Regions from separate parts of the Blautia sp. aa_0143 genome, predicted to be linked through region 3. Evidence: predicted binding sites of a transcription regulator. Region 3 holds the regulator's gene; each other region holds the start of a gene.

Region 1 (3,272 bases), on a different contig from region 3:
CTGGTTTGCAGCCAGGAAACCTGCGGATATGTGGAACAAAAACCAAAAGATGAAGATTGATTGAATAAATGCTTTTCTATTAATTTTCAGAAAATCCCGTTAAAAATAAAAAAAATATAAAAATGTCTTGTAAATTTCCAGAATAACGTGTAATATTAGACTAGAAAAACGATTTCTTTCAAGGTACGAAAGTGAAAGGAGGAAAAATGAGCGTTCAGTTGCTAGATAAAACTAGAAAAATCAATAAGCTTCTGCATAACAGCAGCTCAAGCAAGGTAGTGTTTAACGACATTTGCCAGGTGCTCATGGAAACCTTAAGTTCCAATATCCTGGTACTCAGTAAGAAAGGTAAGGTTCTGGGAGTCAGTATCTGCCCGGGTGTGGATGAGATCACAGAGCTGATCGATGACAAGATCGGCGGACATATCGACCCGTTATTGAATGAGAGATTTCTTGGTGTTCTTTCCACAAAGGAGAATGTCAATCTCCAGACACTTGGCTTTGAGCATGTACCCGGAAATTATCAGGGAATCGTGAATCCGATCGATATTGCAGGTGAGAGACTGGGAACGTTATTCATGTACCGCAATGATCATCCCTATGATATTGAGGATATTATCGTCAGCGAGTATGGTACAACAGTTGTTGGCCTGGAAATGATGCGTGCGGTTCATGACGAGAACGCAGAAGAAGACAGAAAACAGCAGATCGTTAAATCGGCATTCAGTACACTGTCCTTCTCAGAACTTGAGGCGATCATCCATATTTTTGATGAGCTGGATGGGGATGAGGGTATCCTGGTTGCCAGCAAGATCGCTGACCGTGTAGGTATCACCAGATCCGTGATCGTAAATGCACTGCGTAAATTCGAGAGTGCAGGTGTGATCGAATCCCGTTCATCCGGTATGAAGGGAACTTACATTAAAGTTCTTAATGAAGTGATCTTTGATGAGCTTGAGGAGATAAAAGCACAGAGAAGCAAGAAGGCATAATGTGATCAGCACTGTCAGATGCTTGATATAAGATAAAGAACGTGACAAAAGAGACTTCCCGCTAGCGTGGGAGTCTCTTTTTTGTCTGTTTCATAAAATTAAAATAAATAATGAAATTAAGAAAACAAGAGAAAACAAGAGCATAAAAGAGATAAAACCAGAATAATATAGAAAAACCATATCTTAAAAGGGTTGCGAAAATATGTGAAATTCACTAATATAGCCATAGTGATTAGCACTCGTATAAAGTGAGTGCTAGCAGACGAAGATGAAACTTATAAAGGAGGAACATAGATCATGAAGTTAGTACCTTTAGGCGACAGAGTAGTATTAAAACAGGTTGAAGCAGAAGAGACAACAGCATCCGGAATCGTACTTCCGGGACAGGCACAGGAGAAACCACAGCAGGCAGAAGTTATCGCAGTTGGTCCTGGCGGAGTTGTAAATGGCAAAGAAGTAAAGATGGAAGTAGAAGTCGGAAACACTGTTATTTACTCCAAATATGCAGGAACAGAAGTTAAGATGGATGGTACGGATTACATCATTGTAAAACAGGAAGATATCCTGGCAGTTATTAAATAATATAAACATCTTATCGTATATCAATATAAATAGGAGGTCATTTTATCATGGCAAAAGAAATTAAATATGGCGCAGAAGCAAGAGCAGCACTTGAAGCTGGTGTAAATAAACTTGCAGATACAGTAAGAGTAACACTTGGACCGAAAGGAAGAAACGTAGTACTTGACAAATCTTTCGGTGCTCCGCTTATCACAAACGATGGTGTTTCCATCGCAAAAGAGATCGAGCTTGAGGACGGATTCGAGAACATGGGTGCTCAGATCATCAAGGAAGTTGCATCCAAGACAAACGATGTAGCAGGTGATGGTACTACAACAGCGACTGTACTTGCTCAGGCAATGGTTCATGAGGGAATGAAGAACCTGGCAGCAGGTGCCAACCCGATCATCCTCAGAAAAGGTATGAAAAAAGCAACAGATGTTGCAGTAGAAGCGATCAAGAACATGAGCCAGGCAATCAACGGCAAAGAGCAGATCGCTAACGTAGCAGCAATCTCTGCAAGTGATGAGCAGGTTGGACAGCTTGTTGCTGATGCTATGGAGAAAGTTTCCAAAGACGGTGTTATCACTGTTGAGGAGTCCAAGACCATGCATACAGAGCTTGACCTTGTAGAAGGTATGCAGTTTGACCGTGGATATATTTCCGCATACATGTCCACAGATATGGAGAAAATGGAGGCAACTCTTGATGATCCGTACATCCTGATCACAGACAAGAAGATCAGCAATATCCAGGAGATCCTTCCACTTCTTGAGCAGGTTGTTCAGGCCGGTGCGAAACTTCTCATCATCGCTGAGGATGTTGAGGGTGAGGCCCTTACAACTCTGATCGTCAACAAACTGAGAGGAACCTTCCAGGTAGTAGCTGTAAAAGCTCCTGGCTATGGTGACAGAAGAAAAGAGATGCTTCAGGATATCGCGATCCTGACAGGCGGACAGGTGATCTCCGATGAGCTTGGTCTTGACCTGAAAGAAGCTAAGATGGAGCAGCTTGGACGTGCAAAATCTGTTAAAGTTGCAAAAGAGAACACAGTTATCGTTGATGGTCTCGGTGACAAAGATGCCATTGCAAAACGTGTTGCACAGATCCGTGCGCAGATCGAGGAGACAAAATCCGAGTTTGATAAAGAGAAACTTCAGGAGAGACTTGCAAAACTGGCTGGCGGCGTAGCTGTTATCCGTGTAGGTGCTGCTACTGAGACAGAGATGAAAGAAGCAAAACTTCGTCTTGAGGATGCTCTTGCAGCAACAAGAGCAGCTGTTGAGGAAGGTATCATCGCAGGTGGCGGATCTGCTTACATCCATGCTTCCAAAGAGGTTGCAAAACTTGCAACAACACTTGAAGGAGATGAGAAGACAGGTGCTTATGTGATCCTGAAAGCTCTTGAGGCTCCGCTGTTCCACATCGCTGCAAACGCAGGACTGGAAGGCGCTGTTATTATCAACAAAGTAAGAGAGTCTGAGATCGGTACAGGCTTCGATGCTCTCAATGAGAAATACGTAAACATGGTTGAGAACGGAATCCTTGATCCGGCTAAGGTTACAAGAAGTGCTCTTCAGAATGCTACAAGTGTTGCATCTACACTCCTTACAACAGAGGCTGTAGTTTCCACAATCAAAGAAGATACTCCGGCTCCGGCTGCAAACCCGGGAATGGGAATGATGTAATTATCAGCTGAGCAGGTGAAATAATTAATTC
Region 2 (3,272 bases), on a different contig from region 3:
TTACGATCTTGAAGGTGATGGAATCCAGATTTACATCATCAAAATAGTCATCGAATTTTGTTACTTTATAATACTCTCCGGATTTGTATTCCTCGAACTTAAAAGGACCACTTCCCACCGGTTCATTGTTGAGATCACTTTCTCCGATATTCTCCACGCCGTCATAAATATGCTTCGGAATACAGTAAACCTGGCTCAGTCCGCCAAGAAATCCTGCGGAAGATGATCCAAGGGAAATCTTGACTGTAAGGTCATCAACCTTCTCTGCCTCTACTGCCTTGTCATTAACGTATCCGTAAGAAGAATACGGAACATTCTGCTTCTCATCTACCAGCACCTGCATGGTGAATACCACATCATCGGCTGTGATCGGCTGACCGTCATGCCATTTCAGTCCGTCTTTGAGCTTCAGTGTGAATTCGCTGGCATCATCATTGGCTGTTACACTTTCGCAAAGTCCGTTTCCGTAATACATCTCTCCGTTCACGATCTCAAAAAACGGGCTGTACAGTGCCTGCATCATATCGAAGCTTGTCTGATCCACAACATAAAGCGGATTGATGTTCTGCGGATCTGCTGTTTCTGCAATGGTAATATTTCCGCCTTCCGCCTTGGTTCCTTCTGTTTCTGCTGCAAAAACAGTCATTCCTGACATAACAGTTGTTCCTGCCACTGCAGCTGCCAAAAGCGCTGCCAGTACTTTTTTTCTCATTTCCTGTTCCTCCTGTGTTTCAGTGAGTATTCCTCTTTTCCCACCAGTTTAATATGATATAGGCAAGATAATACTATACCATATTACCTTTGTCAAGCTGTCCCTAGCTCTTCAGAGATTTTTTTACTGCATTTCGTTAAAGCTTGTATTTATTCTACATACAGATCACACAGGCGTCAAGATAAATTTTCTGTATCTTGCCTCTGATCTATATATATTTCCTTAATTCGTCATATTTTTGATCCAGTGTCCGTAATTGCACTTCAAAAATGCAGGCACGCATTTAAAGATCTGATCTGCATTCAGGCAGCATACCACCACTGCCGGAGATGCCTTGACCACAAATGCCATAAACATGGACAGAGGGATCACGATCCCCCAGGTACTGATCAGGTCCACCTTCATGGAATAGGCAATGCTTCCGCTTCCCCGGATGATACCACCGTTTGTCGGCATCTGATAGGACATTCCCACCATTACTACACTTAAGTCATTACCGAAAGCCCGAAGGCAACCCCTGCAATTTCCACACAGCGCAGTGTAGCAAACAGGATCTGCGTCACTGCAAAGAAAAAGTAAGTAAACCGGATGATCGCCAGATAGGAAAGACCGGCTTCAATAATCGCCTGGTCTGTTGTAAAAAGCCCCAGCAGCTGTGTTGGAAAAAGACTGGCCAGGATAAACAGCACAAGGGCAATAAAAAAGCCTGTGCGCATGGCCCAGGCACCGATCTTCCTTACCGGCTCTGTCTCTTTCTTTCCCCAGTACTGACTTCCGAATATGACAAGTCCGTCTCCCAGAGCCATAAGCAGCTGCTGAAAGACGAACTGTACCTGGTTTACGGTGGTCACACCGGATAATGCAGTTTCGCTGAAGGCTCCAAACATAATGTTGTCCGCAAAATTGACACTTAAGGTCACTACATTCTGCAGCACCAGCATGGAGCATAATTTCAGAAAATTACGATAAAAATTCTTCATCAGTCTTTTACGATGGCAATGATATCATCTGCGTTGATCACCAGATATTTCTCACCCTCATATTTGATCTCGGTTCCTGTGTATTTTCCGTAGATCACACGGTCGCCCGGCTTTACCTGTACCGGTACTTCTTTACCGTCTACGACCTTACCGCCACCTACTGCGATAACCTCTGCCTGCTGGGTTTTCTCCTTGGAGCTGTCCGGAAGTACGATGCCGGATGCGGTTTTGTCTTCTGTCTCAAAATATTTTACGATAACTCTGTCTGCAACTGGTTTTAATGCCATATTCATTTCCTTCTTTCTGTGATTATTAGCACTCTTAAGCTCCGAGTGCTACTCTTTTTTTATCATACTACATATCCGAAAATTGTCAAGATATTTGCGGATATGTAGTATGATATTATTTATGATAGGGCTCTCCGCTGATGATACGATAGCTGCGGTAGATCTGTTCCAGAAGGATCACACGCATCAGCTGATGAGGAAATGTCATCTTCGAAAAGCTTAAAGCATAGTCTGATCTCTTCAGTACTTCTTTTCCAAGACCGATAGAGCCGCCGATCACAAACTGGATATGGCTGGTCCCACGTATTCCCAGCTCGTTGATCTTCCGTGCGAAGTTCTCAGAGGTCAGCTGTTCGCCTCCGATCTCCAGAGTGATCACAAACGCATCATCCCGGATATATTTAAGAAGACGCTCCCCTTCCTTGTTCCGAATGGCATCTTCTACTGTTTCGCTGGCATTATCCGGTGTTTTTTCGTCGGACACTTCTATGATCTCCAGCTTGCAGTAACGCCCGAGGCGCTTGGAATACTCCGCAATGGCATCCCGCAGATATTTTTCCTTGATCTTCCCTACTGTCAGGATACTTATTTTCATCCGCCGTTCTCCTCCAGATAATTCTCAAATTCTTCTGCTGACATCAAAACCTTCCTTGGCTTGGTTCCTTCCTCCGGACCTACCACTCCTGCGTCACAAAGCTGATCCATGATCCTTGCCGCACGGTTAAATCCGATCTTGAACATACGCTGAAGCATACCGATGGAGGCCTTTTCCTTCTCAATGATAAATTTACCGGCTTCTGTAAAATAGACATCTCTGTCACCGCCGCCGGCTCCTCCCGGGACACCGGCTGTATTGACCTGCTTCTCGATGGAGGTATCATAAACAGCACCCTGATTTTTGTCAGAAACATATTCTACGACTGCACTGACCTCCTCATCGGAAACAAAAGCACCCTGCAGTCTGGCCGGCTTCTGATACCCCTGAGGATAAAACAGCATATCGCCCTTGCCAAGAAGTTTCTCGGCACCGTTCATATCCAGGATCGTCCTGGAATCCACGCCGGAGGATACGGAAAATGCGATCCTGGACGGCATATTGGCCTTGATCAGACCTGTGATGACATTGACCGATGGCCTCTGGGTAGCAATGATCAGATGGATACCTGCTGCACGTGCCAGCTGGGCCAGACGGCAGATCGCATCCTCAACTTCTCCCGGCGCAACCATCATAAGATCCGCAAGCTCGTCCACGATGATCACGATCTGCGGCATCTTCTCAGGTGCCTTTTCTCC
Region 3 (3,272 bases):
GTTCTTGCGCCTTCTGTATTTGCGATAACTGTCGGCTGTCCACCTTCCATTACGGCTACACAGCTGTTTGTTGTACCTAAGTCAATACCAATAATCTTTCCCATGATTTTTTCCTCCTGTTTTAGTCTGTATCTGTTAAAATAAAGTTTGTTGTCAGTTAGTTCGCAACCTTCACCATACTGTGGCGTACTACGAAATCCTTGTAAGTGTAACCCTTCTGGAATTCTTCCACCACGATGTTCTCTCCAACCTCTTCATCCTCCACATGCATCACTGCATTATGGAAATCCGGGTTGAATTCCTTTCCCACTGCTTCGATCGGCTTCACACCAAGCTCATCCAGTGTTGTGGTAAGCTGCTTGTAGATCATTTTCATTCCATCTGCAAAAGCATCGCCTTCCTGTGCCTGTGCAAGACCTCTTTCGAAGTTATCCACAACCGGCAGGATCTTTTCAACGATTTCTTTTGCTCCGATGATGTACATGCTGGATTTTTCTTTTTCCGTTCTTTTACGGAAATTATCAAATTCAGCCATGGTACGCTTCAGGCGATCGGTAAGTTCCTCCACCTTCTGCTCAGATTTATCTTTTTTCTTCTTTCCGAAGAAGGAAGTTTTTGATTTTTCTTCTTTTTTATCCTCTGAGGCAGCTTCTTCGCCTGGAGTATTATTTTCTTCCTCCGGCAGATCTTCTCCCTCCGGTGTCAGGTTTTCTTCTTCCTGATCTCCGTCAGTTACGGGGATTTCCTTCTCCGCTTCCTGCTCTTCGGATGTTTTCTTTGTTTCCTCCGACACTTTTTTTCTACCGCCTTTCTAAGTTTTCTTCTTTTTCAAAACGTCATCCAGATGATTCTTCAGTTCCTTCAGACTGTCCACTACATTCTCATAATCCATTCGTTTGGGACCGATGATCCCGATGGTTCCGTACATTCCGTCTCCCAGTTCATATCTGGCAGTTACAATGCTGCAGTCCTTCATGGTCTGGATTGGCATCTCATCACCGATGTAAACCTGAATTCCTGTATTCTCTCCATCTGACATCTGTTCTTTTACAAGATCGGCAAGTTCATGCTTCTCCTCAAATGCGGAGATCAGCTCCGTTGCCTTCTCTTTATCGGCAAGCTCCGGATACTTGAAAATGTTAGTTGCACCTGAAGTATAGATCTCCATATCTTCCTCTTCCACATGAATGGTGGCTGCCACTGCATCCAGAACCGTTGCCACCACACCGCTGTGGCTGCCTGCCTGTTCCTTCAGTCTGGCGATCATCCCAAGGTTGATATCCTGGATTGGAATCCCATTGAGATTGGTGTTAAGAAGAAGATTCAGTTTCAGGATCGTCTGGTCGTCCATTTCCTCATCCAGATTGATGATCTGGTTCCGGACTGTGTTGTTGTCACTGACAACCACTGCCACAAGCTGAAGCTCGCTCATCCTCGACAGCTGGATGAACTTGACCTTGTTGCCGCTGTACTGCGGAACGGAAACCATGGTAGCATAGTTGGTATTGGAAGCAAGAACCTTCGCAACCTTCTTAAGCACCTTATCCATCTTATCTGTCTTCTCAATGATCAGATCTCGCAGCTCTGCGACCTCCGCTTCCTTCTCCTTCATCAACTCATTGACGTAAAGTCTGTAGCCCTTATCTGAAGGAATCCTTCCTGCTGAGGTATGAGGCTGGACGATATAGCCCATATCTGTCAGGTCTGACATTTCATTTCGGATCGTTGCGGAACTGACATTGAGATCCGCATACTTGGAAATGGTCCTGGAACCAACCGGTTCTCCGGTTTCCATATAGGTCTTGATGATTGCTTTTAAGATTTTTTGCTTGCGCTCATTCAACACCTCTTCCATGAATCCATCTCCTTTCCTTTTTATTCTTTCCTGACGGATGTTGATTCTTTTTTTACATCTGTTAGCACTCATTTTAGTGGAGTGCTAACATCTACAGTCTTTAAGATATCACCATGTAAAATATTTGTCAATATGTTTTGAAAAAAAGTTCTTATTTTTTCAAAACAAAAAAAGCATCAGTACGATGCTTTTTTGTAATACTGGTCTATGCAGTTCTGTGCCCCGGCAAAAAATTCCGCTTCTGTTTTCTGTCCCAGCATATATTTCTGAAATTCCGTTCCCATGGACGAAACGGCTTCTATGGAATCGGCACACAGTGGTCTTGCTTTCAGCTTATAATCTTTCAGATATTGCCGGATCATTTCAATGCCATCCAGATCAAAATTCTTATCCTCGATCACATCCAGTCTTGCCGGACACATTTTTGTCAGCTGTCCGTAATTTTTACTGGCCTCATATCCGGACACATACTGAAGGAACTTCAGAGCTGCTTCTTTATGATCAGAATTTTTATTCAGTACATACTGCCAGGTTGCGATATTGGTCACCTTCTCGTCAAATTCCGGAAATGGTGCCATATGGATCTTATCTTTTCCATACACGCCTGCATTCTGAAAAGTACTCAACACACCGGTATACATAAACATACATCCATACTGGCCGTTTATAAATTTTTCATTCAGCTGGTCATGCTGGTCGATCAGATTCTCCTCTGATATCATCCCTGTATCCAGCATTCGCTTCATATATTCTGCCGCTTCTCTTGTTTTCGGATCCGTCCAGTCTGTATAATCTCCTCCGAAAAAATCGACATACTCGCTGATACTATTATATATGTAAGAAATCTCCCATGCATCCCCATATGCATATTTTCCCGTATTCTGAAGCTTTTTCTGAAGGATCTCAAGATCACTGAGACAGGAGAGTCTGTCCAGACCAGCCTGATCCAGCAATTCCTGGTTCACCCAGAATGCCATGATATCCATCCTGAACGGTACCGAAAAAATATGTCCGTCTGACATGCATATTTCTTTCAGGTATTCCTGCAGAAAATTCGCCGCTGTCTCCTCTGTCATAACCGTATCTTCCAACGGAAGAAGAAATCCCTTATGTTTAAATTCGGATATCATCTCATCATTTACTGTGATCAGATCAACAGAATCATCTCCTGATGTCAGAAGAGTTGCTATTTTGGCCTGGCGATTGTCCGCATTGGCCGGACATTTTTCAATATGGATCTTTATTCCAAGATCTTTTTCCGCCTGGCTGATAAAAGAATCAAAGCCTTCTGTGCCTGCATCCACATGAAGGATCGTCAGTTCCTGTCTGTTCTCCGGCACAATATCAGATGCAGCCTCCTTCTTCTGGACTCCACATCCTGTCACTGCCAGAGCCAGGGCAAATACCCCGCAAAATA

Evidence for each region. The regulator HrcA, encoded in region 3, represses chaperone genes, less so after heat shock. The targets are predictions, from matches to a motif close to TGTTAGCACTCNNNNNNNNNGAGTGCTAACA.
Region 1: the regulator HrcA is predicted to act here: its motif matches at 1,223-1,253, upstream of groES (co-chaperone GroES).
Region 2: the regulator HrcA is predicted to act here: its motif matches at 2,003-2,033, upstream of groES (co-chaperone GroES).

What each region holds. Positions count from the first base shown of each region.
Region 1 is NZ_RCXU01000025.1:24,866-28,137, forward strand. It holds gene topA (type I DNA topoisomerase) at 1-60, shown strand, start outside; gene codY (GTP-sensing pleiotropic transcriptional regulator CodY) at 207-992, shown strand; gene groES (co-chaperone GroES) at 1,290-1,574, shown strand; gene groL (chaperonin GroEL) at 1,622-3,241, shown strand.
Region 2 is NZ_RCXU01000011.1:62,754-66,025, reverse strand. It holds gene EAI83_RS07140 (ABC transporter substrate-binding protein) at 1-712, opposite strand, end outside; gene EAI83_RS17750 (hypothetical protein) at 935-1,180, opposite strand; gene EAI83_RS07135 (MATE family efflux transporter) at 1,198-1,692, opposite strand; gene groES (co-chaperone GroES) at 1,692-1,979, opposite strand; gene rlmH (23S rRNA (pseudouridine(1915)-N(3))-methyltransferase RlmH) at 2,095-2,574, opposite strand; gene EAI83_RS07120 (FtsK/SpoIIIE family DNA translocase) at 2,571-3,272, opposite strand, start outside.
Region 3 is NZ_RCXU01000019.1:7,712-10,983, reverse strand. It holds gene dnaK (molecular chaperone DnaK) at 1-104, opposite strand, end outside; gene grpE (nucleotide exchange factor GrpE) at 158-793, opposite strand; gene hrcA (heat-inducible transcriptional repressor HrcA) at 812-1,855, opposite strand; gene EAI83_RS10695 (ABC transporter substrate-binding protein) at 2,032-3,272, opposite strand, start outside.